DNA from 3 places in the Pseudarthrobacter sp. WHRI 8279 genome. Region 1 is predicted to be linked to each of the others. Evidence: riboswitches for the same ligand, from Rfam matches in the RefSeq annotation. Region 1 holds a riboswitch; each other region holds the start of a gene.
What was found. A riboswitch is a leader RNA that binds a small molecule or an ion and turns the genes downstream of it on or off. The one in region 1 is predicted to bind thiamine pyrophosphate.

Region 1 (9,382 bases):
GGATCCAGACGCGGAGAGAGGGGCCACGCAGATCGAGTACCTGTTTATTGTGCCAGATCAGCGTGAACATTTCGACTTGACGCGGCGTGACACGGACGACGCCCGCCGGAGCGTGCGGCCGGAAGTAGTCAGGCGGACCAGACGTACAGGCCGGTACGCTCCGAGTCGTCGATTCCGCTGGCGAGTTCAGCCACCCGCTGCACGTACGTCCGCGCCTCCGAAGCGCCAAACGGCATGTCATCCTGCGCCGCCCACTGTTCGGCCACCTCTTCGAGGACGTCGCCCTCGCCTTCGGTTTCATAGGACAGCAGGTCCGCCAGGGCGCGCACCATGGCCGGCGGAACGGCCAGGAGCGAGTCGCTGGCCACATCCACCATGGTGAGCTCGTAATCCGCTCCTCCAGCGTGCACGGCGGTGCCGGCCAGATCACCCAGCTGCTCCACTTCGAAGTCACTGATGTCCGGGATCCGGACCGCGTCGCCTGCGGGTGCGCTGCCGCCCCCGTCAAGGACGCCGGCACGCTTCAGTGCCGCGTCGTGGGTGGCAACAAAGATCTCGGTGAAGCCCATGGCGATTGCCCTCATTCCGTTGGCGGTGCGGCACCGGGAGGCAGCGCCTGCCCGGCTGTTCGGATTAAGCCTAGTCCGGATTAAGCCCAACCCGGATTCAACCCAGCCCGGATTCAGCGCACCGCTACGCGAATGCGGTTGCGCCACGGATCCTCGAACCGGAGTTCCGCTCCGGTGTGGTGGGCGGCAACACCGGCAACCTTGAGGCGGTCGGCGAGAGAGCCGACGTCGTCCCCTGACGGCACCTCGATGAGGACCTCACCCAGGCCGAGGGTGTCCTTGCGCGGCCCCGCCCCGCGGCTGTTCCAAACGTTCATCGCCATGTGGTGGTGGTAGCGGCCCGCGGAAACAAAGAGGGCCTGCCCATGCCACCCGGCGGTTTTTTCGAACCCGAGGGTACCCACGTAGAAGTCGCGCGCCGTCTGCACGTCGCCCACCTGGAGGTGCACGTGGCCCACGCCGGCCACGGACCCGGCCTGGCGCTCCAGGGACTCTTCGGTGAGGTGCTGCTCAAGGTACCGCTGCGGCGGGAGGGCCAGGCTGTCCATCACCACGTCCGCGCCGTTCCAGGACCAGTTGCTGCGCGGCCGGTCCCAGTAGAGCTCGATGCCGTTGCCTTCGGGGTCGTTGAAGTAGAAGGCCTCACTGACAAGGTGGTCGGCGCTGCCCGTGAACGAGCGTGGTTCGAACCGGGCGGCCGTGGCGATGGTGGCGGCCAGGTCTGCCTGGTTCTCAAACAGCAACGCCGTGTGGAAGAGGCCGGCTTCTCCCCTGCCCGGCAGGTTCAGCCCGGGCGCGGGGGCCAGGTGCACAAGCGGCTTCTGCAGCCGGCCCAGGTAGATTCCGCCGTCCTGCTCGGCAATGACCTCTAAACCGAGGGCCCGCTGGTAGTAATCGGTCATCACCTTCATGTCGCCCACCTTGAGCATCACGGTGCCCATGGCGAGATCGGCAGGAAGAAGATCCTGGCTGGCGGCTTGTGCATTCATTGAAAACTCCCGGTGCTGTGGGGCTTCCGGTTGGCAGCCCTTACACTCTTAAAATTACTTGAAGCTTCAATTTATTCCAAGTCCCAGGAACTTGCCTTCAGCGGATCACCCGTCCGCCCAGGATCACGTGTGCCAGGCCGTTGACCGCCTCCGGCACCTTACGCGGGTCCTCCCGGCACAGGACCACGTCTGCCCGTGCTCCCTCTTCCAGGCCCTCCGCACCCAGCCACTCCCGCGCGCCCCAGCACGCGGCGTCCAAGGCGGAGGCCATGGGCAGTCCGGCTGCGTGAAGGGCCAGGATCTCGTCGCCGATCCTGCCGTGCCTGATCACGCTGCCGGCGTCGGTCCCGGCATAGATCCGCACGCCTGCCTCGAACGCCTCTAGGACCCGTTCCTCCCGGCGTTCCCACAATGAACGCATATGCGCCGCATACCGCGGGAACTTGGGTAAAGCCTGCGCTGCGATGTCGGGGAAGGTGGCGATGTTGACCAGGGTGGGCACAATGGGCACCCCCTGCTCCACGAACCGGGGCAGGTGCCGCGGCAGGAGCCCCGTGGCGTGCTCGACGCAGTCGATGCCGGCGTCCAGCACGTCGTCGAGCGTCTCTTCCGCGAAGCAGTGCGCCGTTACGCGCGCGCCCTCATCGTGGGCGGCGTTGACGGCGTCACGGACGACGCCGTCAGGAAACGAAGGCGCCAGGTCGCCGGCGTCGCGGTCAATCCAGTCCCCCACAAGCTTGACCCACCCGTCACCTTCCCTGGCCTGCTTACGCACGGCTTCCACCAGGCCCTCAGGTTCCACTTCTTCCGCGAACCCCCGCAGGTACCGGCGAGTGCGCGCAACGTGGCGGCCGGCGCGGATCAGCACCGGGACGTCCTTCCTGCCCTGCAGCCATCGGGTATCCGCAGGGGAACCTGCGTCGCGGACCAGCAGGGTGCCGGCGTCCAGGTCCGTCCGTGCCTGTTCTTCGGCCGTCAAAGCATCCACCGGCCCGCCGGCGCCCAGCCCGATGTGGCAGTGCGCATCCACAAAGCCAGGCAGCACGAATCCCGCCAGAATCCTGTCCGGGGCCGTTGCCGGCCGGCGGAACGTCAGCCGCCCGCCAACGGACCAGAGCCCGTGCCGCTCAGTGTCCGGCCCGGTCAGCACCGTCCCCGTGAACTCGATAATTTCTGCCATGAATTTGCCTCTTTCCCGCCCGGACAGGCTAGCACCGCGTGATGTGACACGCCCCGCGTCAAGGCGTGTGGTAGCTTTCATCCTGACCACACGGGTGCCCCTGCAGGGGCTGAGATCGGGCTGCCGCAGCCTGCGACCGTCGAACCTGTCCGGGTAATGCCGGCGAAGGAAGTGAGTATTCCTTGAGTACACCCCATCAGCAGCTGAACCCTGCCCTCAACAACACGGGTGCCGGCCCTGCCGGCAACCAGCCCCCCGTAACGCAATCCCTGAAATCCCACTCCCTGGCATACCTTGAGGACACCGGGAACGGGATCCGTGTTCCCGTGACCGAAATTAAGTTGGAGCCGTCACCCAACGGCGTGCCAAACCAGCCGTTCCGGACCTACCGGACCGCCGGTCCGGGGAGCGACCCCGTTCAAGGCCTTCCTCCTGTCCGCAAGGACTGGATCGAAGAGCGGGCAGACACGGAAGCGTACAGCGGCAGGGAAAGGAACCTGCTCGACGACGGCCGCTCGGCTGTGCGCCGCGGCGCCGCCAGCGCAGAGTGGAAGGGAGCACCTCCGGTGCCCCGCCGCGCCGTCGACGGCCGGACCGTCACCCAGATGCACTACGCACGGCAGGGCGTGATCACCCCGGAGATGCGCTTCGTGGCGCTGCGCGAGAACTGCGATGTGGAACTGGTCCGCAGCGAACTGGCCGCGGGCCGGGCCATCATTCCCAATAACATCAACCACCCGGAATCCGAGCCGATGATCATTGGCAAGGCCTTCCTGGTGAAAATCAACGCCAACATCGGCAACTCCGCGGTCACCAGCTCGATCGCCGAAGAGGTGGACAAACTGCAGTGGGCAACACGGTGGGGCGCAGACACCGTCATGGACCTCTCCACCGGGGATGACATCCACACCACCCGGGAATGGATCATCCGCAACTCCCCGGTTCCCATCGGCACCGTCCCCATCTACCAGGCCCTGGAGAAGGTCAACGGCGAAGCCAACGCCCTGACCTGGGAGATCTTCCGTGACACCGTAATCGAGCAGTGCGAGCAGGGCGTGGACTACATGACCATCCACGCAGGCGTGCTGCTCCGGTACGTTCCCCTGACCGCCAACCGCGTCACCGGCATCGTCTCCCGCGGCGGGTCCATCATGGCCGGCTGGTGCCTGGCCCATCACCGGGAAAATTTCCTGTACACGCACTTCGACGAGCTCTGCGGGATCTTCGCGAGGTACGACGTCGCGTTTTCCCTGGGTGACGGGCTCCGGCCGGGGGCCACGGCCGATGCCAACGATGCAGCCCAGTTTGCCGAACTGGACACCCTCGCCGAGCTCACGCAGCGCGCCTGGGAGTACGACGTCCAGGTGATGGTGGAGGGCCCGGGCCATGTCCCGTTCCACCTGGTCCGGGAGAACGTTGAACGCCAGCAGGAGCTGTGCAAGGGCGCGCCCTTCTACACACTGGGCCCTCTGGTGACCGACGTGGCGCCGGGCTATGACCACATCACCTCAGCCATTGGCGCAACGGAAATTGCCCGCTACGGCACGGCAATGCTGTGCTACGTCACCCCCAAGGAGCATTTGGGACTGCCCAACAGGGACGACGTCAAGACGGGAGTGATCACGTACAAGATCGCCGCGCACGCCGCGGACCTGGCAAAGGGCCATCCCGGCGCGCATGAACGGGATGACGCGCTCTCCAAGGCACGCTTCGAGTTCCGGTGGCGTGACCAGTTTGCGTTGTCGCTGGACCCGGAGACGGCCGAGGCCTTCCACGACGAGACCCTTCCGGCCGAACCGGCGAAAACCGCCCACTTCTGCTCCATGTGCGGGCCCAAGTTCTGCTCCATGCGGATCAGCCAGGACATCAGGGACGAATACGGCTCCGCAGAGGCCCAGGCCGCCCTGCCTGAAGCCGCAGCCGGCATGCGGGGCAAGAGCGAGGAATTCCTGGCCGCTGGCGGGAAGGTTTACCTTCCGGCGCTGAGCGTTCCGCCGGGCGGCCGGCGGTAGCAGCCCGCAGGTTCCGTCCGGCTGGTCATTGGGGGCCGGCCGGACGGACTTATATGGATCAGGCCAAGCGTCAGGAGGCGCGCGCCTGCAGGCGGCTGGCGTCGCTGATGAACGCGCGGATGATGCGGTCCCCTTCAACGGAGTCATGGGGCCGGTGGCCGCCGGCGGCCGTGCGGTGGAACGCCCCTGTCTCGCGGAGGTAGCCTGCGATCTCTTCGTACAGCGGCTCCCAGCCGCCGGTCAGGACAAGCGTCGGCACGCCGGGCACGATGTGCAGCGGGGCTTCCCAGGAAGGTGCCTGCAGCCGCAGCCTCCTGGCGGAGCGCTTCTCCTCTGCGGTCACCGGCTGCTGCAGGTCCGTGGCATAGACCCTGCGGACGAATTCGCGCTGGAAATCCTCGTCACTCAATTGATGCCGGACGTCGAGAAGAGGCTGCATCAGCGCGATGTGCGCTGCCGTGGCCGGCAGTTCAGCGGTCAGGGAGAGGCAGGCCGGCTCTACCAGGGTCAGCGAGTGGACAAGGTCCGGGCGTTCGACGGCGGCCATCATGGCCGCGATGGCGCCCTGCGCATGCGCCACGACGTGCCCGCCGGCGGTACCCCTGCCGTCGTCCCCCAGGGAGCTCAGCAGGATGCGGGTGTCCTCCTCGAACGAGGACTCGATGGGTTCGGCAACGGGATCGAAACCGTGGCGGCGCAGGAACAGGGCATCGTAGGACAGGGCCACACCGTGCTGGCGGGGCCAGGCCGCGGCACCGAAGCTGCCCGCGCCGTGCACGAACACTACCCTCTGCTTGAACATGACCCAACCCTATTCCACGGCCCCGACATCCCATGTAAGTAGCAGCAGATGTCGGTTTGAGCCCTCAAAACGACATCTGCTGCTACTTAGTGGGGCAAGGGGTGCTTATTTGCCGAGGAACTTGTCGAAGCCCTTGGGCAGGTTCAGCTGGGAGGGGTCGAAGTCGCCCGCCTGCTGGCCAAAGGCCGCTCCGGTGGGCAGCGCCTTGGCGGCGTTCGCCCGGCGGGCCTCGGCGTCCTTGCGCTCCTGCGCGGCCTTGGCCGGGTTCCCGGACTTGGCCTTCTTCTTGGGCGCATTCTTGGCATTCTTCCGGGCACCGCCGCCGGCCCCGGGCATGCCAGGCATCCCGGGCATGCCCGGCATCCCGCCCTGGGCCATTTTCTTCATCATCTTCTGGGCCTGCGCGAAGCGCTCCAGCAGGCCGTTGACCTCGGAAACGTGGACGCCGGAACCGCGGGCGATGCGGGCACGGCGGGAGCCGTTGATGATTTTGGGGGCCACGCGCTCATGCGGCGTCATGGAACGGACAATCGCCTCAACGCGGTCAATTTCGCGTTCGTCGAACTGCTCCAGCTGCTGGCGGATGTTCTGGGCACCCGGCATCATCATGAGCATTTTCTTCATGGAGCCCATGTTGCGGATCTGCTGCATCTGGGCCAGGAAGTCGTCAAGGGTGAAGTCCTCCTGGTCGGCGAACTTCTTCGCCATCCGGGCGGCTTCGTCCTTGTCCCAGGACTTCTCGGCCTGCTCGATCAGGGTGAGGACGTCACCCATGTCAAGGATGCGGGAGGCCATCCGGTCCGGGTGGAAGAGCTCGAAGTCGTCCAGGCCTTCGCCCGTAGACGCAAACATGACGGGCTTGCCGGTGACCGACGCCACGGACAGCGCGGCACCGCCGCGGGCGTCGCCGTCGAGCTTGGACAGCACGATGCCGGTGAAGTTGACGCCTTCATCAAAGGCGAGCGCCGTGTTGACGGCGTCCTGGCCGATCATGGAGTCGATGACGAACAGGACCTCGTTGGGCACGATTGCGCGGCGGATCTGGCGCGCCTGCTCCATCATGTCCGCGTCGACGCCCAGCCGGCCGGCAGTGTCCACGATCACGACGTCGTGGAGTTTCTGGCGCGCTTCCTCAACACCGGCACGCGCCACCTCAACCGGGTCCCCGGCCGGGTGCTCGAGCTCGGTGTAGGTGGCGCCGGGATGCGGTGCGAAGACGGGCACCTTGGCGCGCTGGCCAACGATCTGCAGCTGCGTCACAGCGTTGGGGCGCTGGAGGTCGCAGGCCACGAGCATGGGGCTGTGGCCCTGTGCCTTCAGCCACTTGGACAGCTTGCCGGCGAGGGTGGTCTTGCCGGCACCCTGGAGGCCCGCGAGCATGATGATGGTGGGCCCGCTCTTGGCCAGGCGGATCCGGCGGGTTTCGCCGCCGAGGATCTCCACGAGTTCCTCGTTGACGATCTTGACGATCTGCTGGCTCGGGTTCAGTGCACCGGAAACCTCAGCGCCCAAGGCGCGTTCCCGCACCCGGCCGGTGAACTCACGGACAACCGGAACGGCAACATCGGCGTCCAAAAGGGCGCGGCGGATCTCGCGGACTGTGGCATCGACGTCGGCTTCAGTAAGCCTGCCTTTACCGCGCAGGTTCTTGAAGGTTGCTGTCAACCGGTCAGAGAGTGAATTGAACACGCGACGTGCACTTCTTTCAGTGGATGATCAGGGCAGTGGATGATCAAAGGCTGTTGATGATCGGGACTCGACTATCTAGGGTACCAAGCCGGGCCCGCAAGGTGGCATGCTGGCCAGATGACGAGCCAACCAACTGTGAAGACCCTGCTCATCCTCGGCGCCTCGGGAGACCTGACGGGGCGGCTGCTCCTGCCGGGACTGGCGCGCCTGGCAGCGAGGGGACGCGCTGCGGGCCTCCGGCTGGTGGGTGCCGGATCCGATCCCTGGACCCCCGAGCAGTGGCGGGAACGGGTGCACGCGTCCTTCGAGGCTGCCGCCGCGTCCGCAGGTACCGAGGGAAAGGAAGCCCTCCAGGCCCTGGAGAAGGAAACGGTGTACCACCAGGTGGATGTCACCGCAGAGGGGGCCCTGGCCTCGCTTCTCGGCACGCTTGACGGGCCCACCGCCGTCTACTTTGCCCTGCCGCCGCGCATCAGCCAGCTTGCCTGCGAGTCCCTTCGTCCGGAACAGGTCCCGCCGGGCACGCGGCTGGTGATGGAGAAACCCTTTGGTTCCAGCGAGGAGTCGGCCCGCTCGCTCAACCAGACACTGGTTCGGCTGGTCCCCGAAGACCACGTCCACCGGGTGGACCACTTCCTGGGCAAGGCCACGGTGCTGAATATCCTGGGCCTGCGCTTCGCCAATAACTTCCTGGAACCGGTATGGGACCGCCACCATGTGGAAAAGGTGGAGATCATCTTTGACGAGGACCTCGCGCTGGAGGGCCGGGCCCGCTACTACGACGGCGCCGGCGCCTTGCGGGACATGATCCAGAGCCACCTGCTGCAGATCATGGCGCTGCTGGCCATCGAGCCTCCGGCCACCATCGGTGAACGGGACCTGCGGGATGCCATTTCCACTGTCCTGCGGGCCAGCAGCGTCCCGGTCCCCTATGCCGGGTCCACCCGCAGGGCCCGCTACACAGCCGGCCATGCAGGGGGCAAGGACGTTCCGGACTACGCCCGGGAGGAAGGCGTGGACGCCGGGCGGGGAACCGAGACCCTGGCCGAGATCCAGGTGAATATCGACAACTGGCGCTGGAACGGGGTCCCGTTCATTCTCCGGTCCGGCAAGGCGCTGGGCGCCAAGCGCAAGGAGGCGGTGGTGACCTTCCGCCCGGTGCCCCACCTGCCCCAAGGCTTTACCGGCGTTGACTCCCCCAACAAGCTGCGCATTGGTTTCGGCCCGGACACCCTGAGGTTCGACGTCGACGTCAATGGGCCCGGCAACATCTTCAGCCTCAGCCGGGCAACCCTGGAAACCGAGCTCAGCGGCTCCGATCTCCTCCCTTACGGGGAAGTCCTGGAAGGGGTGCTCGCGGGCGATCCGCTGCTGTCCGTCCGCGGAGACACGGCGGAGGAGTGCTGGCGGATTGTGGAGCCGGTTTTGAAGGCCTGGCAGCAGGACACGGTCCCGCTGGAGGAGTACGACGCCGGCTCTGCCGGTCCCGCAGCCTGGCCCACCGCAGTGCCAAGGGACTGAGCCGCGGCGGCTCAGGCGGCTGGTCCGCCGAAGATTTCCGGGCCTGCCCCTAAACTACGGAAGAGCGGGCAGGAAACCCGTGGGTTTCCTGCCCGCTCTTTGACGCCTGTTCACGGATTTTTCCGTGGAGTGCCGCCCGCCCTAGATTGCGGCGACGCCGCGTTCACCGGTGCGGACCCGGACGGCTTCGGAGACGTCCATGGTCCAGACCTTGCCGTCACCTGCCCGGCCGGTGTTGGAGCTGGCGATGATGACATCGAGGATGTCGTCCGCCTGCTCGTTCGTGGCCAGGACCTCCACGCGGATCTTTGGCAGCAGATCCACGTTGTACTCCGCTCCGCGGTAGACCTCGGTATAGCCGCGCTGCCGGCCATAGCCGCTGGCCGCGCTGACCGTCAGGCCCTGCACGCCATAGGCCTCCAGTCCTTCCCGGATGGCTTCGAGCTTTTCCGGCCTGACGATCGCTGTAATCAGTTTCATGCCCCCACGCTTTCCTTACCTGTTGCTGATTCGGTCTTCTGCGCACCCGTTGCTGCGTCGGATGCCTGCGCAGCGTCCGTCTGGGTCTTTCCGGTGATCATGTCGTGCAGGGGCTGGAAGCTTCCGCCGTGTCCCCCGAC
Region 2 (9,382 bases), 1.5 Mb from region 1:
GAGGCACCGCACCGGCACAGCGCCACGGTTTTGCGGTCACGGGGCACCGGTTCGCCGGACGGCGTGACGATCTCGAAGTCGCCGCGCACAATAAGCGGCCCGTCGGGGCAGACCACAATGGAGCTCTCGGCTGGTTCCTGGTTCATTTGTGCTCCTGCTCTGGGTTGCTGTGGTCATCTATACGGTCCTGGCGCCGGGTTCCTGCTCGTCTGCTGTGCCGCAGCCGAAGGTCGGCCTCCGAATGCGCGGCTGTCTTGAGGCGGGTCCCTGCGTAGGGCATGCCTCCGCTCAGCCGGAAGCCAAGCGCGATCCAGATGCAGACCGCGCGCTCCACACCCCACAGCGGGGCAAACCACACCGTGCTGAAGGGGAAGACCGTTGTGCCCCCGTTCCGCCGCCGTCCGGTCCCGGCGGCAACGGCGGATGCGGCTGCCAGCGAAAGAAGGGCGGCCACGCGGAGCCGCCCGGGCAGGCGCGCAGCGGCGAGAATTGCCGGAAGCAGCGCCAGTTCCGCGCCGAGCCTCCGCGGCTGGGCGAAATCGTCGTAGGCGTGGCGGACGCGTTGCTTCAGGAAATGCCGCGCCTTCGGCGGCCTCCGTGCCACGAACAGGTCCGGGACAACCTTCTCGCAGCCTCCTGCGGCCTTGATGGTCCGGATCAGCTCGAGGTTTTCGAACAGGACCCCGTCGTACCCCTCTGCCGCCACAAGGGTGCTGCGGCGCAGTGCCAGGGTTCCGGGAAAGTCTGCGGACCAGGCGCGGTTGATCAGGGTCCTCGCCGTATCCCACCGCGCGTGCCACGGCAGGCGGTCGAAGTAGTTCTGCGGCCTCACCACGTCTGCTGAGCTGAGGTGCTGGACGACGGCGGCGAGGGACTCGCGCGTGTAGCGGACGTCGTCGTCGGCAATGACCAGCAGGTCCGCCGTCGAGGCCCTTACTCCTGTCATCACCCCCGCCACCTTGCCGTTTCCGCCGCGGCCGGCGCCGGCTTTACCAGGGCGGTCATTGCCGATTGCGGCCATCGGCCGGAGATGCCGGACGGTGGGCGGAAACACCCTGCGGTGTTGCTCGAACAGGTCCGGCGCGGAGCCGTCCACCACCGTGACGGCAATCCAGTTCGTGAGGCGGCGGAGGTAGGCGGCCAGGTCCGGCAGGTCCGAATCATCCGTCCAGCGCAGGGGCAGGATGTACTCAGCCGTCTTGCCTGGCGCCGGGGCGTTCATGCCGCATCCAGCACTTCCGCCCGCAGCGAGGACACGCCGTTTTCCCAGGATTGCAGGATGTGCGAAGACAACCTGCCGTCCACAGCCATGACCGCAGTGGCGCCGAACAGGACATCCGCCAGGAGATGGGGTTCCGCCTCAACCAGCCCGCCCGCAAGGTCCCGGCCGGCGATCTGCTCGTGGACGGCGTCGGCCTCCACATGCTCGTCGAAGTAATGGGTGACCTCCGTATCGAAACCGTGCCGGCGGAAGCCCCTGCCGTAGAGGCGGTTGGGCTGGGACGAGGTCATCTCATAGATGGCCAGGTGTCCGGTGATGGCACCGCGCAGCCGACGGTTCAGGCCGAACAGCGACATCAGGTTCACGGCCGCGAGGGAGACCGCCGGGACGGCGTCCACGTAGGACCCGTACCCGTCATCCATTCCCAGGCCCCGCATGGTGCGGGCAAAAAGGGCGCTGTGCATACGCTCGGGCCGTCCGCCGCCGTACTCATCCGCCTGGATTTCCACCAGTGCCGCTTTGGCCCGCCCCGAGAGCCTCGGGATGGCGAAGGTGTGCGGGTCCGCTTCCTTCAGCTGGTAGATGGACTTGTGGATCAGGAATTCCTTGAGCTGGCCAAGGCTGGCCTGCTTGGCCACATACCGGGAGAGGCTGGGGCCGCTGTCGCGCCCGGCCAGGCCGAACAAAATGTCTGCCACTTCGTCGCTGGTGACACGGGACTGGGCAGGGAGTTCCAGATCCCCGGCGGCCGCCGCGGCAGCTTCCCGGAGCGCGGCTTCGAACGGCTTTTCAAGGAGCTGGCGCACCCGGACCAGTTCCGGCACCCACTCCCAGTCGTCGCTTACGCCCTCAAGCCCGGAGTAATGGAGCTCGTAGAGGCAGAAGAGCGTCAGCTGGAGGTCATCGTCGCCAATGATGTCCAGAGTTGCCGGAAGGTGGCCTTCCACCGTCCGCTGCAGCGCCGCCAGGGCGCCCTCATCGGTGCCCGGCAGCTCCGAGAGGGCGCTGAACAAAGCGGTGCTGACGGGACCCCTTGCTGTTGGGACTTTCATGATGCTCCTTCGGGTCTGGCGTGTAGCGGGTCCGTGCCCCCGGCGCTGGGGGCCCGGCAGGAGATGATGGTCAGCGGCGGCGGGTCCCGGGTGCTGACGAACTGGCGGTGCTGCTGGTGTCCGCTGCGGGAGCCGGCCCCCGGGCGAACATGATGGCCAGGGCAATCATCGCCAGGCCAAGAACCAGGTGGAGCCAGTTGTCCGCATGGTTCGCGGGGATGAAGTTCGCAGGGATGGGATCTCCCACCAGGAGCCCGTACAGCCAAAGGACCAGGTAGATGACGCCGCCGTAAATGAGAAAGTTCCGTGCCTGCGGGTGGGAGCGCGACATCAGGATGCCGGCAGCCCCAAAGAGCAGGTGGACGGCGTTGTGGAGGACGGACACCTGGAAGACCCCGAGCAGCAGCGCTTCCGATGCGTGGCCGGCCAGGCGGAGCGAGCCATGATTGGAGGTAACGCCGGGAATGAATCCCAGGATGCCGGCCAGGCTGAAAACGGCGCCCGTTCCGAGGGCAGCGTTCTGCAGGCCTGTGCGGGCGCCTTTCATGCGGATGCTGGCTGCCATGTGCTGTACTCCTCAAACGCTGGAGACAACATAGTAAGCATGATTACTAATAAATGCTAAGCAGCCTTTGTATTCTGCTGGGGCCGGGCGCCGGCGCGCTGAACCCAGGCTGCGCAGTGAACGCAGGCTGCTATCCTCCCGCGCCGTTCCACGCGTACGGGTTTGTGGGCGGGCCTCCGCGGCGGCCGTGCTCGTAGCCTTGTTGCCAGGATTTCCCGACGACGGCCACCAGTTCCGCAAGCAGCGGATAGTAGGGGTGGTCCGGGCCGATGAAAAGCATCTCGTCCGAGGCTTTGTCCAGCGCCGCCCGGACCTGGTTCTCGGATGCTGGACCGGTCACGACGCCCTCCTGGATGGAATACCCGCCACTCGGCTCGAATGTACTCCCGCCGCCCCGGGGGTGTCCATGCACGCGGGGGCGGCGACGGCGTACCCGTCAGTCCGCGCCGGCCTGCCCGAGGATGTCACGGAGGGCCTCGACAACCAGGTCATGGTCCTGCACTTGCGGTAAACCGGACACGGTGACGGTTGCCACGGCACCCACTCCGGTGACATACAGGGGGAAGGAGCCGCCGTGCGCGGCGTAGCGGGTCTGGTCGAACCAGGCGTTGTCTTCGATCCGTCCTCCTTGGAGCCTGGCGCGCAGCCCCACCAGCAGGGAAGGGGCCTCGTACCGGGCGGCGGTCCGCTTCTTGGCCCCGATCCAGTGCATGTTGTCCGGCGTTGCCCCCGGCAGGGCAACGTGGAAGAGGGCCTGCTCGCCCCTGCTGATGTCGATGGCGATGGGCAGCCCGCGTTCCTTGCCCAACTCCACCAGGAGCAGCCCCAGGTTCAGGGCGTCATCCATGGAAAAGCCGGGAAACTGCAACTCCCGGACCTCCGCCTCAATCCGGGCAATCAGTGCTTCCAGGGATCCCTCCGGCTGGGCAGCCTGGGAATCTGGATCGTACCCGGTCATATCTGGTGGATTCGCAGTCATGGCCCACAATCTACCCCTCCCTGCGGTAAACTGAACCACGCCCAACAGGGCGGATATTTCACCAAACAGAATCATTCAACGACAGGGGAGCGCCGCCGTCGGCATCACTGGCCATGCCAGGGACCGCAGGTGGGCGCTGAGAGTGCGGACAGCCGCAGACCCTCGAACCTGATCCGGTTAGTACCGGCGCAAGGGAGTCGAGTTCTCGAAGTGCGCGCAGCGGCAGCAGTGCCGGAAACCGCGCCCACTTTCCCCTCCTGTTCCTCAGGAGGACTACATGGCAACAACAGCAATCAAGAAGCCCGCCGGCAAGTCCTGGCGCGTCGTGGACATCGTGGTGGCGGCCCTCATCGCCGTCGCCGGCGGCGTCATCTTCTGGGCCTGGTCCCAGGGTGCCGCCGCGGTCTCCGGGCCCATGAATGCCGTCTACCCGCCCCTGACCGGCCTGATCGCCGGAGGCTGGATGATTCCGGCTGTCCTGGGCATGCTTATCATCCGCAAGCCCGGCGCTGCGCTCTTCTGCGAGACGGTGGCAGCCACCGGTGAACTGCTCATGGGCTCCCAGTACGGGGCGTCCGTACTGTTCTCCGGGTTCGTTCAGGGCCTTGGCGCGGAGATCATCTTCGCCATTTTCGTGTACCGGAAGTTCAACCTGCCCGTAGCCCTGCTGGCAGGCGCTGCCGCCGGTCTTTTCTGCGGCCTGAACGACTCGTTCGCACCGTGGGGCTGGAACATTGCCTACGCCGCCGGCGACAAGCTGGCGTACATCATCTTCACCGCCATCTCCGGCGCCATCATCGCCGGGGCGCTGTCCTGGGTTGCCACCCGCGGCCTGGCCAGGACTGGTGTCCTGAGCTCCTTTGCATCACGCAAGGCGGCAACGGAGCCTGTCTTCTCCTGATGGGCGCCCCTTCGCGGCATGAGGCATCGACCCCGGTGCGTCCGGCTGCCGTCACGGCCCGTGGCTGGGGCTGGCGCCATGCAGGGCGCACCAGGCCGGCCGTGCGTGCCCTCGACCTGGAGGTCCGCCCGGGGGAGCGGGTGCTTCTCCTGGGACCTTCCGGTGCCGGCAAGTCCACGCTCCTCCACGCCCTGGCAGGGGTGCTGGGGGACATAAACGACGACGGCGGCGACACCGGGGACTCCGACGAGACGGGCTCACTGCTGGTTGACGGCGCCGTGCCCCGGGAGCAGCGCGGCCGGGCGGGACTGATGCAGCAGGACCCGGAGACGCAGGTGGTCCTTTCCCGCGTTGGCGACGACGTCGCCTTCGGCGCCGAAAACCTTGCCGTGCCCCGCGACGCCATCTGGGCCCGCGTGCACGAAGCGCTGGACGACGTCGGACTTTCCCACCTGCCGCTGGACCATCCGACGTCGGCCCTGTCCGGCGGACAGAAACAGCGCCTTGCGCTGGCAGGGATCCTTGCCATGCGGCCGGGCCTGATCCTGCTTGACGAGCCCACAGCGAACCTGGACCCGGCCGGTGTGCTGGAAGTCCGCGACGCCGTGGGCCGCTGCCTGGACAAAACCGGTGCCACGCTGGTTGTGGTGGAGCACCGGGTGGCTGTGTGGAAGGACCTGGTGGACCGGATCGTGGTGCTGCAGCCGGGCAGCGCCACCGATGATGCCGTGCTGCTTGACGGCCCTCCGGACCAGGTGCTCGCCGAAGCCCGGACCATGCTGGCCGCGGCAGGCGTGTGGGTGCCCGGGTACGTTCCGCAGACGCGGGCCCGGTCAGCAAGCCCGGCCGCCCCCTCCGGAGCCCTGCTGCTGGCGGCCGAGAAACTTGCGGTCTCTCGCGAACGCCCCCGCCGCAGCGGCTTTCGGAAAATACCCCCGGTCCCCGTCCAGCAGGACATTTCCGCGCAGGTCCGGGCCGGGCAGGCGCTGGCCATCACGGGTCCCAACGGTGCGGGCAAGTCAACGTTTGCGCTGACCCTCGCGGGGCTCCTGGAGCCGGTGGCAGGCAAGGTTTCCGCAACCCTGGAGCTCAGCCGCGGCGCCGGGATTGACCCTTACGCCTGGAAGGCCGAGGCGCTCATTGAGCGGATCGGTACCGTGTTCCAGGAACCCGAGCACCAGTTCGTCACCGGGAGGGTGCTGGATGAGCTGCTCTTCGGCCCGCGGCACCTTGGACACGGGGAAGAACGCGTTGACGAGCTGCTGGAGCGTTTGCGGCTGACCCACCTCGTGGACGCAAACCCCTATACGCTCTCCGGCGGGGAGAAACGGCGTCTCTCCGTGGCCACCGTGCTGGCAGCGCATCCCCAGGTGCTGGTGCTGGACGAGCCGACGTTCGGCCAGGATGCGAACACCTGGGCGGAGCTGGCCTCGTTCCTGTCCGAGCTTTTGGATGCCGGCACCGCAGTGGTGTCCGTAACCCACGACGCCGAGTTCACGGCCGCGCTGGGTGGCACTGAGCTGCGCATGGCTGCCCCGGAACCGGTGGCGCCATGAGGCAGGAGCTGAACCTGCGCGGCAACCAGGCCCTGCTGGCCCGGGCCAATCCCCTGAGCAAGTTCGCCGCCGTCTTCCTCATCACCGCCGTACTGGCCCTTTCGATCGACTGGGTTTCCGCATCGGTGGCGCTGGCTTTCGAATTCCTGCTGTTCCCTCTCGCTGGCCTGACGGTGACGCTGCTGTGGCAGCGCGGCTGGCCGCTGATCCTTGCCGCGGCCGTGGGAGGCTGGAGTACCTCCATCCTGGCTCCGGACAGCGGAAGGACGCTGATCGACGTCGGCATCTGGACCATGAGCGAAGGCTCGCTGGAGCTGGGGGTGGGCTTCACCCTGCGCGGGCTGGCCATCGCCCTTCCGGCCGTGCTGCTGATGAGCTGCACGGACCCCACGGACCTCGCCGATGCGCTGGCGCAGAAGGCGCGCCTTCCGCACCGCTTCGTGCTGGGCACGCTCGCGGCCATGCGGCTGGTGGGCCTGATGGCGGAAGAGTGGCAGACCATAGGAATGGCCCGGCGGGCCCGGGGTGTGGGTTCCCGGGGCAGCGCAATGCAGCGGTTGAAGGCGACGTTGGGGCAGAGCTTCGGGCTCCTGGTCCAGGCAATCCGCCGGGCGTCACGGCTGGCCGTGACCATGGAGGCCCGCGGTTTCGGCGGCGGACGCCGGACGTGGGCGCGTGAATCCACCTTCAGCGCGCTGGATGCCTGGGTGCTAGCCGGGGGCGTGGTGATGGCGGGAACAGCCGTGATTGCAGCCGTGTCCCTCGGAACATGGAACATGGTGTGGCTGGGAAGCTGACACCTGCACCGGTCTAAAGGCAGGAATAGTTGTAGTCGAACCCCCTGGATCCGAACTGGGCCAGCACCACCTTGCCGCCGGCGGTCAGGGGCTCCTTGGAGCAGGCGTCCGCCGCGCCGGAGGCGTTCAGCGATCCCGCCAGCCAGCTGGGCAGCACATAGAGATTGCTCGAGCTGCTGACCGTTCCAACAATCCGCTCCCACTGTTGGCCGGTCGAGTAGATACCCACCTTGGCCCCGATGCTGTGGAAGAAGTCCGTCATGCCTTCCAGGACTGTCCGGTTGGCGTCTTTGTCGGTGCGGGACCAGCTGTTCTCCGTTTCGACGTCCAGCCACCAGAAGTAGCTGGCGGGGTGGCTGATCCCGCGGAGGTACGCGTCGTCGTAGGCCTTGGCATAGCCGTACATGTAGGCGCAGGCCTTGCCGTAATCCCCGTCTTTGCAGGGACCGTAAGGGTTATGGACCACCTGCCCGGCCGGGTATTCGTCGCTTTCGGGCCACCAGGAGCCGGCGGTGCCTGGATTGGCGGTATTGACGTACAGGGAGACGGTGGGCTGGCCGGGGTGGCCTGCGGAATCCTCTGCCCACCTGAGCTGCTCGTCCAGGCAGGGATTCGTGGTGTTGGCCAGGCCGTTGTTGACGCCCACAATGGCAAAAGCCTGGTCCATGGGAAAATCGCCGTTGCACTGCGGCCAGGAGATGTCATTCCCCAGAAGCGACTGCTGCCCCTCGCCGGGTGAGGGCGCGGCGTGGGCGGGAGTGCCGGCCATCAGGAGCAGCGCGGCCAGAAGGAAGCCCAACATGACCGGCAGGGCCCGTGTATTCCTGGCGGGTGATGCCCAGTGCGGCTGTGCCCTGCCCCGCAGTCTTCTGCTTGGCGACGCCTCGCTGGCTGGTGTGCGGCGCATGTTGCCTCCGTTGCCGCTGGACGAAGGGATCCTCCTCCAGTGTCCCGCCGGGGGCCGGGGAGGTCAAGGTGACCAGGAGTCCGCTTCTATCGCATGAAACGGGTAAGGCTTCGCCCATTGCTCCTGTCAATTGCCTGCGAATCCTCCCCTCTAGCTCATTTATGATATAAAATTGACTATGACGCAGGAAACCGCCGAACACGTTGCCGCCATGTTGAGAGACGCCCGCAGTGAGAAGGGCTGGACCCAGGGCCAGTTGGCTTCCGAACTGGGCACGAGCCAGAGCGCCGTTGCCCGGATGGAGCAGGGCAAGCAGAACCTGAGCCTCAAAATGATCCACCGCCTCGAGGCGATCTTCGACAGGAGCATCGTAAACGTGGGCAAGCCGCAGATGACCCACCTGCGGGTTGAGGGCGGCCACACCCTTTCCGGTTCCGTGGATGTCAACAGCAGCAAGAATGCCGGGGTGGCACTGCTTTGTGCCAGCCTGATCAATCGGGGAACCACCATCCTTCGCCGCCTGGCGCGCATCGAAGAAGTGAACCGGATTGTTGAGGTCCTGACCAGCATCGGCGTGGAGTGCACCTGGCTTAACGACACCGACCTGCAGCTCCGGCGGCCGGCCGTGCTGAACCTGGAAGCCATGGATGTTGACGCTGCGCGCCGCACGCGGAGCGTGATCATGCTTCTGGGCCCGCTGCTGGACGAGTCGGCCAGGTACCGTCTCCCGTATGCGGGCGGCTGCGACCTCGGCACCCGTACGGTTGAGCCGCACATGCAGGCGTTGCGGCAGTTCGGCCTCTCAGTGGAGGCCACCGCGGGCTTTTACAGTGTGCAGGCCCCGCCCGCAGACAGCCGGGACCGGTCATTCGTGCTTACAGAGCGCGGCGATACTGTCACCGAAAACGCCATCATGGCAGCAGCCCACCGTGAGGGTACAACCGTCATCCGGAACGCCAGCCCCAACTACATGGTGCAGGACCTTTGCTTCTACCTGCAGATGCTGGGCGTGGAGATCGAGGGGGTGGGCACCACCACCCTGAAGATCACGGGGCGCCTGTCCATCGACGCCGAGATCGAATATTTCCCGTCAGAGGACCCCATCGAGGCCATGAGCCTGATCACCGCAGGCATTGTCACCAATTCAGAGGTGACCATCCGGCGCGTGCCCATTGAGTTCATGGAGATTGAACTCGCAACCCTGGGCCAGATGGGCCAGGAGCTGGAGATCTCCGGCGAGTATATGGCCCGGAACGGCCGGACGCGCCTGGTGGACGTCACCACCAAGCCTTCGGAGCTGCACGCTCCGGAGGACAAGATCCACCCCATGCCGTTCCCCGGACTCAACATCGATAACCTGCCCTTCTTCGCCGTCATCGCAGCCAACGCCCAGGGCCAGACCA
Region 3 (9,382 bases), 350 kb from region 1:
AGTTCCATCGCGAGGGCGGCGTCGGAGGCAGTACCGATGCCCGCGTCCAGCACCACAGGGACCGAGGCCCGGGACACAATGAGTTCAATGTTGTGCGGATTGAGGATGCCCAGGCCGGTCCCGATCGGCGAGCCAAGCGGCATCACAGCGGTGGCTCCGAGGTTTTCGAGCCGCAGGGCCAGGACGGGATCGTCATTGGTGTACGCGAAGACCTTGAATCCCCTGTTGACCAGCTGCTCCGTGGCGTCCACAAGCTCAACGGCGTCCGGCAGGAGGGTGTGTTCGTCTGCGATGACCTCGAGCTTCACCCAGTCGGTTTCGAGGGCTTCCCGGGCCAATTCGGCAGTGAGGACAGCGTCACGCGCCGTAAAACACCCTGCCGTGTTGGGCAGGACCCGAATGCCGTGGTCCACCAGCAGCTGGAAGAGCGAGCCTGCCTCGTCCGGCGAATAGCGGCGCATGGCCACGGTGGTGAGTGAAGTGCCGGAAGCCAGGAGCGCGGCGCCCAGCCCGTCGAGGCTGGGTGCGCCGCCGGTGCCCATGATGAGCCGGGATGCCAAGATGACGCCGTCAATGACCAGCGGGTCATTGAGGCCGGAGAGCTGGCTGCTGTTGATGGTGGTTTCGGTCATGGTGGTCAGCCTCCCTGTACTGCCGTGACAAGTTCGACGTCGTCGCCCTCGGCGAGCGCCGTGGCGGACCACAGGCTGCGGGGCACAACCTGGGCATTGCGGGCCACGGCCACGCCCAGCTTCCGGCCGTCCGTGGCCCGGCCGTCAGCAGCCAGTGGACGGCCCGTGACCTCGCTGACGAGCGCCGCGATGGACGAATCGCCGGCCACGGTGCGGCCGGTTCCGTTCAGGGTGATGTTCATGCTGTCTCCTAAATGTTGAGTGGGTGGGCCGCGTCAGCCAGGTGGGAGGGAGCCGCCCAGAACCGGCCCGGGTTGAACGGGGCCCAGCGGGGGTCTTCCCTGCCGTCCAGGAGTTCGCGGCAGATTGCGGCCGCGGCCGGGGTGAGCAGGATGCCATGGCGGAAGAACCCGGTGGCAACAATGAGCCCCGGCACGTCGCCGGCCCCCGGAGCGGTGGGCCCTCCGGGAGCGGGATGGCGGCCTGCGGAGGGCTCGCCGGGCAGGGGCACCCGTCCAAGCAGCGGGGCGTTATCCGGTGTGCCGGGACGGGCACGTGCCGTGCATTCGAGCAGCTCAAGCTCCGCGACGGCGGGCACAAGCACCTGGGCGTCGCGGAGAAGCTGGTACACGCCCCCGGCAGACACTGCCCCCGCGCTGGAGCCTGCGTCCCTTCCCAGCGCATCCTCACGCTGGGTTGCCCCGACCACCACGGTTCCGTCCTGCCTGGGGACGATATACACGGGGGTCCCGCGGACCAGCCCCCGGACAGTTGAGGTCACCAGTGGCCGCAGGTGGGCAGGTACTGCGAGCCGCAGGATGTCCCCGTGCACCGGCCGCAGTGGAAGGTGCAGGCCTGCCGGCAGTCCCGCGAGTTCCGCGGCGTGCAGTCCGTTGGCCACCACCGTCTCCCCGGCCAGGACGGTCCCACCGCCCTCCAGGACTGCTCCGGCAACGGCGCCGTCCCTCCAGAGCAGGCCGGCTGCCTTGTCCGGCACCGCGTATCCGTCGACGGCGCCCGGCACATGACTTCGGTTGCCTGCCGTCCCGCCGGAAGGCCGGGCCAACGCGCGGCGGAGGCAGGCCACCAGCAGCCTGGGATCCACCTGGTGGTCCGCCGGGGTATCCAGCGCACAGGCAATGCCCGGGCTGAGCAGGGGCTCGCGGCGCCGGGCCTCGCGGATGGTGAGCGGTTCAACCGTGAGCCCGTGGGACAGCTGGACGGCACGCAGGTCCAGCAGGGCGCGTCTGTCCGCGGCGTCGGCACCAACGGCGAGGGTCGGCGTCGTCAGATATCCCGGATCCGAACCCGCGGCCGAGGCGAGGTCCGCGGCGAAACCCGGCCAGCGGGCGGAGGCATCGAGCATGAGTTCCAGGAGGTCCTCCTCCTGGTAGTGCAGCTCGCTCACCGGGGCAAGCATCCCCGCGGCCGCCCAACTGGCTCCCGAACCCGGGGCGTCATCGATCACCACCACCGAACGGCCCGACCGCCTCGCCTCCCAGGCGATGCCGTGGCCGATGGCTCCCCCGCCGATCACGGCAACATCCGCCGTGATCGCGGAGCCGGGAACAGGGCGGCTGCTCACACCTTGTGCGTGAGGCATCGATTGTCTCCTTCCCTACGCCGGTATTAACCGGATCAGGTCAAGCGGTCGGCTCTGACGCCCTCTCAGCCCGGCGCTTTGTGACAGCTGCCGCGGCTCCCGCAGTACGAGCCCAGTGTAGAGGAACTAGGCTGGCTCCCATGAATGTGTCCCACCCCCCTGCCGCCGCTTCCCGTCCGTCCGGTACAGACGCCTTTATCAATGCGGAAGGCAGTGCCGGAATCCACAATGCGCGCCTGTACCTCTGCACGGATGCGCGCCGCCGCCAGGGCGACTTCGAACAGTTCGTGGATGCCGCATTCGCGGGCGGCGTGGACACCATCCAGCTCCGGGACAAATCCATCGAAGCCGCCGAGGAGCTGGAACTCCTGGCCGTCCTGAAGGAGGCAGCGGTCCGCCACGGCAGGCTGTGGGCAGTAAATGACCGCGCGGATATTGCTGTGCTCTCCGGCGCTCCCGTCTTCCACATCGGCCAGAAAGACCTTCCCCTCAAGGCAGCCCGGACGCTGCTGAACGGGAACGCCGCAATCGGCCTGTCCAGCCACAGCCCTGACCAGGTGGACGCCGCCCTGGCCGCTGCCGCCGGCCCAGCCGCACTCGACTACTTCTGCGTGGGCCCCCTGTGGGCAACACCCACCAAGCCCGGCCGCGCCGCCGTCGGCCTGGGCCTGGTGAAGCATGCGGCCGCCGCCTCGGCGGCGCAGGGGCAGGGAAAGCCCGACGGCGGCGTGCCCTGGTTCGCGATCGGCGGGATTGACCACGGCAACGTGGAGCAGGTGGTGGCGGCCGGTGCCAGCAGGATCGTTGTGGTCCGGGCCATCACGGAAGCCGATGATCCGGCAGCCGCTGCCGCATCGCTGCTCGGCGCCCTGGACGCTGCCCGCCCCTGACGCGGAGCCGGATCTCCGGGGCAGCCGCGGGCGGCCCGGTGCACTATTTGCGAAATTCGGGCTACGCTGATTTTCGTGTCACATCATCGGCTGGCCCCCAATGTCCACGAGCACACCAACGCCCTCGAGGCTGCACTCAGCGCCCTGCGGACGGAGCTTGAGCTGCCGAACGAGTATCCAAAAGATGCCGTGAAGGACGCCGAGGCCGCGGTGTCGGCACTGCAGCTGCCAGCCCATGACCTCACCGCCATCGACTTCATCACCATCGACCCGGCGTCGTCCACCGACCTTGACCAGGCGCTCTACATTGAGCGGGACGGCAGCGGCTACCGCGTGCTGTATGCCATCGCCGACGTTCCCGCCTTCGTGGCTCCCGGCGGGCCGCTGGACGCCGAGACACGGCGCCGGGGGCAGACTTTCTACACCCCGGACGGCCGCATTCCGCTGCACCCGGAAGTCATCAGCGAAGGCGCGGGAAGCCTCCTGCCGGGGCAGGACTGTTCGGCGTTCGTTTGGGATTTCCGGCTCGACGCCAGCGCCGAAGTCACCGCCGTCACGGTCAGGCGGGCCCGCATGCGCAGCCGCGCCAAGCTCAGCTACAAGGGCGCCCAGGAGGAGCTGGACGGCGGCAGCCCTTCCGCCGTCCTGGTCCTCCTCAAAGAGGTGGGGCTAAAGCGCGTGGCGCTGGAGCGCGCGCGGGACGGCGCAAGCCTGAACATGCCGGACCAGGAGATTGTCCAGCTTCCCGACGGCGGCTACCGGATTTCGGCGGCCCCGCAGCTGCCCGTCGAGGACTGGAACGCCCAGATCTCGCTTATGACGGGCATGGCGGCGGCGCAGCTGATGCTGGCCGGCAAAGTGGGCATCCTCCGCACCATGCCGTCACCGGACGAGCGTTCCCTGCACCATTTCCGGCTCCAGACGGAGGCCCTCGGAAAGCCCTGGGACGGTGAGGTGAGCTACGGCGAGTACCTTCGCAGCCTCGACCCCACCGAGCCCCGGCAGCTGGCCATTATGCATTCAGCGGGAATGCTCTTCCGGGGGGCTGCGTACACGGCGTTCGACGGCACGGTCCCCGAAGACGCCGTTCAGTCCGCCATTGGCGCGGCCTACGCCCACACCACCGCGCCTCTGCGCCGCCTGGTGGACCGCTTTGTCCTGGTGACCTGCGAGGCCCTGTGCAATGGTGGCGAGGTGCCCGGCTGGGTCCGTGATGCGCTGCCCTCGCTTCCCGAGATCATGGCCGGCTCGGACCAGTTGGCGTCCCGGATGGAGCGCATGGCCCTGGACACCGTGGAGGCGGCGCTCCTGGTCAACCACATCGGGCAGGAGTTCGACGCAATTGTCATCTCCGGATCCAAGCCCCAAAAGGAAAACGGGAACGGGAGCACCGGCAAGAACGGCAACGGCGGCAACGGCAGGAACGGAAACGGCCGCAATGGCAACGGCAACGGGGGCTCCGGCATTATCCAGATTGCCGAACCTGCCGTCACGGCCCGCTGCGCCGGCGAGCTGGAGGCCGGCACCAAGGTCCGCGTGCGCCTGGTGTCCTCCGATATCGCCACCCGCGAAGTGCATTTTGAACTGGTCCCGCCACTGTCCTGAAGCGGGCTGATTTCCTTCCAGCTGGCAGGCACGGCGGTCCAAAGCCGGGTTTCCCTGCCCTTGCGGCTAGACTGGAGAGGTAGAAATGGATGCCCGGTCGTTGATTTCCTTGATTTGAAACCAACAAGCCCGCCCCTACGCGATCTTGAGAAACACCCGCTGGTCACCAGTGCCAGCATTTTAGATAGCCCGCGATCGGCTTCCACTGGAATTGCTTGCGCGCCTGAGCGTGCTCCGGAACGGCCAAGGCCGGCCCGTTGAGCAGGCAGCGCCCTTGCCCAAATGAATAAGGAAACTCCACGTGAGTGAATTGCATACCCACCAGCTTCTGACGGACGACTCCGGCACCGAAACGATCGAGCCGGAAGAAACCATCATCTCCGACGAGAAGCCGCACGAGATCGAGGAAAAGTCCTTCGCGGACTTCAACGTCCGCGCCGACATCGTGGAATCCCTGGCGGACGCCGGAATCACCCATCCCTTCCCCATCCAGGCCATGACCCTGCCGGTGGCCCTCTCCGGCCACGACATCATTGGCCAGGCCAAGACCGGCACCGGCAAGACGCTGGGCTTCGGCATCCCCGCCCTGCAGCGGGTAGTGGGCCGGGACGACGCCGGCTACGAGAAACTCGCGGTCCCCGGCGCACCGCAGGCCCTGGTCATCGTCCCTACCCGCGAACTCGCGGTGCAGGTGGCCAACGATCTTCAGACTGCTTCCCGCAAGCGGAACGCCCGCATCGCCACCATCTACGGCGGCCGGGCCTACGAGCCCCAGGTGGAGGCCCTGAAGAACGGCGTGGAGGTTGTGGTGGGAACCCCCGGGCGCCTCATCGACCTTTACAAGCAGAAGCACCTGAGCCTGAAAAACGTGAAGATCGTCATCCTGGACGAGGCCGACGAAATGCTTGACCTCGGCTTCCTGCCCGACGTCGAGACCCTGATCGCGGCCACGCCGGCGGTCCGCCAGACCCTCCTGTTCTCCGCCACCATGCCCGGGCCGGTCATTGCCATGGCCCGCCGCTACATGACCCAGCCCACCCACATCCGCGCCGCTGACCCGGATGACGAAGGCCTCACCAAGCGGGACATCCGCCAGCTGATCTACCGCGCGCACAGCATGGACAAGATCGAGGTGGTGGCCCGCATCCTCCAGGCCAAGGGGCGCGGCCGCACCATCATCTTCACCAAGACCAAGCGCACCGCGGCCAAGGTTGCAGAGGAACTGGTGGACCGCGGCTTCGCGGCAGCAGCGATCCACGGCGACCTCGGACAGGGTGCGCGCGAACAGGCACTCCGGGCCTTCCGCAACAACAAGGTGGATGTCCTGGTGGCAACCGACGTCGCCGCCCGCGGCATCGACGTGGACGACGTCACGCACGTCATCAACTACCAGTGCGTGGAAGACGAGAAGATCTACCTGCACCGGGTGGGCCGCACCGGCCGCGCCGGCAACAAGGGCACCGCCGTCACGTTCGTGGACTGGGATGACATGCCGCGCTGGGGACTGATCAACAAAGCCCTGGGCCTGAGCGTGCCCGAGCCCGTCGAAACCTACTCGTCCTCCCCGCACCTGTACGAGGACCTGGACATCCCCGAGGGCACCAAGGGCCGGCTTCCGCGCGACAAGCGCACCCTCGCCGGTGTTGACGCTGAGGTGCTCGAGGACCTGGGCGAAACGGGAAAGAAGAACAGCCGCGGGGGCCGCGAGACCGGCAGCTCGCGCGACGGCCGTGGCCGCGACAGCAGGGACCGTGGCGCCAAGCGCGAAGCGGGCCGCAGCAGCGACTCCGCTGCCCGCTCCGGTGAGCGCCGCCGTCGTACGCCTGATTCAGCCGCAGCACCCGCTGCTGCCAGTGACGCTCCGGCAGCAGCCGGAGCCGAGCAGCCCTCACGCACCCGGCGCCCCCGCACCCGCACACGGCGCCGCAACGGTGAAGTGGTGGGCGGCGGGAACGCTGCACAGCCCGGAAGCACCGAGGCCTAACGCCCTTCATGACTGACACTGTCTGGGCGCCGGACGGCAGCAGCCTGGTGGTCCACGCGGACAACGCGGACTTCCTTCCCTCGCTGCCGGACGGCGCCTTCACGCTTATCTATGTGGACCCCCCGTTCAACACGGGCCGGGCCCAAAGCCGCCAGCAGACCACCATGGTGGCCAACGCGGACGGCACCGGCGACCGCGTCGGCTTCAAGGGGCGCTCCTACGACACCATCAAAGGGGCGCTGCACCGCTACGACGATGCCTTCAGCGACTACTGGTCCTTCCTGGAGCCGCGCCTCGTGGAGGCGTGGCGGCTGCTCGCCGAGGACGGCACCCTGTACCTGCACCTGGACTACCGCGAAGTGCACTACGCCAAGGTGATGCTGGACGCGATCTTCGGCCGGGAGTGCTTCCTGAACGAGATCATCTGGGCATACGACTACGGCGCCCGTGCCAAGAACCGCTGGCCCACCAAGCACGACAACATCCTGGTGTACGTCAAGAATCCAGCGAAGTACCACTTCAACAGCGCCGAAGTGGACCGGGAACCGTACATGGCGCCGGGCCTGGTCACACCGGCCAAACGCGAACTGGGCAAGCTGCCCACGGACGTCTGGTGGCACACCATCGTCTCCCCCACCGGCAAGGAAAAGACCGGGTACCCCACGCAAAAGCCGGAGGGCCTCATCCGCCGGGTGGTGGCAGCGTCCAGCCGGCCCGGTGACTGGTGCCTCGATTTCTTCGCCGGTTCCGGGACACTGGGCGCGGTGGCCGCAAAGATGGACCGCAGGTTTGTGTGCGTGGACCAGAACCAGCCGGCCATTGACATCATGGCCCAGCGCCTGGGTGCCCACGCCCAGTTCACCGCCTACCCTCCCAACTAGGGGTCAGCGCGGGATCAGGGACGGACGACGGCGGTCCCGGTCCCCAGTTCCTCGATCCGGGCGAGGACGTCCGGCTCGGTGAGGTTCTCCCCCAGCAGGTTGGGCTTGCCGGTGCCGTGGTAATCCGATGATCCGGTGATCAGGAGGTCATGCTTGGCGGCCAGCCGCCGCAGGAACACGCGCCCCTCTTCCGGATTGTCCCGGTGGTCGATTTCCAGGCCCGCCAGGCCGGCGTCAATCATCTCCTGGTACACCCGCTCGCCCACGATCCTCCCGCGCGAGGATGCCACGGGGTGGGCGAAGACAGGGACCCCGCCGGCGGCACGGACAAGTTCGACGGCGATGGCCGGCGCGGGTGCGTAGTGCTGGATGAAGTAGCGCGACCGCGAGGTGAGGATGGAGGCGAAGGCCTCCGAGCGGTCCTCCACCACGCCAGCGGCCACGAGGGCGTCCGCGATGTGGGGCCGGCCGAGGGTAGCCCCCGGGGCCACATGGTGGATGACGTCGTCCCAGGTGAGGGGGTAGTCCTCCGCGAGCAGGGTGACCATCCGTTCGGCACGCGTATGGCGCGCGTCCTTGGCCTTGGTGATTTCCTCGAGGAGTCCCGGGTGTTCCGGGTCATGCAGATAGCTCAAGAGGTGGACGCTGATGCCCTCCTCCGTCCGGCAGGAAACCTCCATCCCGGGGACCAGGGCTACTCCGTGCTCAATGGCTGCGGCGGACGCCTCATCCCAGCCGGCCGTGGAATCGTGGTCCGTCAGCGCAATGACGTCCAGGCCGGCACGGGCAGCAGAAGCCATGACGTCTACGGGATTCTCGGTGCCGTCCGAGACATTGGAGTGGGCATGCAGGTCAATCCTCACCTTTCCAGAGTAGTTGACCCGGCGTTCACCCTGCGTATGCGCGGCCGCAACGACCGGCCGGCCTTCCCGCAGGGCCCCGCACACGGGGCTCCGCCTGTTCGCGTAGCCGCGGAGCTGGTGAGACGATGGTGCCGTGAAAGATGCCGAAAACACCCCCGCCTCTGCTTCCCAGCCACTGGAGGAGCGCGTCAACAACCGCTCGCAGCGGCCCAGCTCCGACGCTTTCAAGGCCTTCATGGCCGGCAACTGGGCGCCCGCCAGCCAGGAGCTCCCGGAGCGTGACGCCGTAGCCGGCTACGCCGCAACCCGGCGCAGGGCAATCTCCGGACAGTTCAAGGGCGAACGCCTGGTGATCCCTGCCGGCCCGTTGAAAGTCCGCTCCAACGACTGCGACTACCGCTTCCGTCCCCACTCCGGATTCGCGCACCTGACCGGGCTTGGCCTCGACCACGAGCCTGACGCCGTCCTGATCCTTGAGCCCGTCGCGGAAGGAAAGGGCGACGACGGCGGCCACCACCGGGCAACGCTTTACTTCCGGCCGCTGGCCGGACGCGACACCGAGCAGTTCTATGCAGACTCCCGGGCCGGCGAATTCTGGATCGGCGCGCGCCCCACCCTCGCCGAATTCGAGGCACGCCTTGGGCTGGCGACAGCGCACATCGACCAACTGGAGACCGCCATCACCAAGGACGTGGGCGCTCCGGAAATCGGCGGCATCTCCATCCGGCTGGTCCGCAAGGTGGACGAGAACATCGACGCGCTGGTGGACACTGCCCGCTACAACACAGCAAAGGATCCGGACAACCTGGACCTCGCCGTCCTCGATGCCCTGGACGAAAAGCTGAGCGAAGCCCTCTCCGAACTGCGCCTGATCAAGGACGATTGGGAAATCGAGCAGATGAAGCTCGCGGTGGCAGCCACTGT

Region 2: linked by a shared signal. The riboswitch ahead of ABRP28_RS13985 (ECF transporter S component) and the one ahead of thiC (phosphomethylpyrimidine synthase ThiC) in region 1 are both predicted to bind thiamine pyrophosphate.
Region 3: linked by a shared signal. The riboswitch ahead of ABRP28_RS08485 (FAD-dependent oxidoreductase) and the one ahead of thiC (phosphomethylpyrimidine synthase ThiC) in region 1 are both predicted to bind thiamine pyrophosphate.

What each region holds. Positions count from the first base shown of each region.
Region 1 covers NZ_CP168162.1:1,527,581-1,536,962, forward strand. The annotation lists gene ABRP28_RS06960 (hypothetical protein) at 129-569, opposite strand; gene ABRP28_RS06965 (VOC family protein) at 683-1,558, opposite strand; gene ABRP28_RS06970 (amidohydrolase family protein) at 1,656-2,738, opposite strand; TPP riboswitch at 2,819-2,926, shown strand; gene thiC (phosphomethylpyrimidine synthase ThiC) at 2,921-4,750, shown strand; gene ABRP28_RS06980 (alpha/beta hydrolase) at 4,821-5,552, opposite strand; gene ffh (signal recognition particle protein) at 5,658-7,241, opposite strand; gene ABRP28_RS06990 (glucose-6-phosphate dehydrogenase) at 7,359-8,762, shown strand; gene ABRP28_RS06995 (P-II family nitrogen regulator) at 8,904-9,242, opposite strand; gene ABRP28_RS07000 (ammonium transporter) at 9,239-9,382, opposite strand, start outside.
Region 2 covers NZ_CP168162.1:3,022,575-3,031,956, reverse strand. The annotation lists gene ABRP28_RS14015 (CDGSH iron-sulfur domain-containing protein) at 1-146, opposite strand, end outside; gene ABRP28_RS14010 (glycosyltransferase) at 143-1,222, opposite strand; gene ABRP28_RS14005 (iron-containing redox enzyme family protein) at 1,219-2,274, opposite strand; gene ABRP28_RS14000 (DUF4383 domain-containing protein) at 2,345-2,839, opposite strand; gene ABRP28_RS13995 (hypothetical protein) at 2,970-3,179, opposite strand; gene ABRP28_RS13990 (heme-degrading domain-containing protein) at 3,276-3,818, opposite strand; TPP riboswitch at 3,892-4,031, shown strand; gene ABRP28_RS13985 (ECF transporter S component) at 4,096-4,719, shown strand; gene ABRP28_RS13980 (ABC transporter ATP-binding protein) at 4,719-6,275, shown strand; gene ABRP28_RS13975 (energy-coupling factor transporter transmembrane component T) at 6,272-7,072, shown strand; gene ABRP28_RS13970 (hypothetical protein) at 7,086-7,979, opposite strand; gene ABRP28_RS13965 (UDP-N-acetylglucosamine 1-carboxyvinyltransferase) at 8,158-9,382, shown strand, end outside.
Region 3 covers NZ_CP168162.1:1,875,048-1,884,429, forward strand. The annotation lists gene ABRP28_RS08475 (thiazole synthase) at 1-632, opposite strand, end outside; gene thiS (sulfur carrier protein ThiS) at 638-874, opposite strand; gene ABRP28_RS08485 (FAD-dependent oxidoreductase) at 883-2,235, opposite strand; TPP riboswitch at 2,231-2,348, opposite strand; gene thiE (thiamine phosphate synthase) at 2,376-3,125, shown strand; gene ABRP28_RS08495 (RNB domain-containing ribonuclease) at 3,201-4,730, shown strand; gene ABRP28_RS08500 (DEAD/DEAH box helicase) at 5,032-6,714, shown strand; gene ABRP28_RS08505 (DNA methyltransferase) at 6,723-7,595, shown strand; gene ABRP28_RS08510 (PHP domain-containing protein) at 7,610-8,458, opposite strand; gene ABRP28_RS08515 (aminopeptidase P family protein) at 8,592-9,382, shown strand, end outside.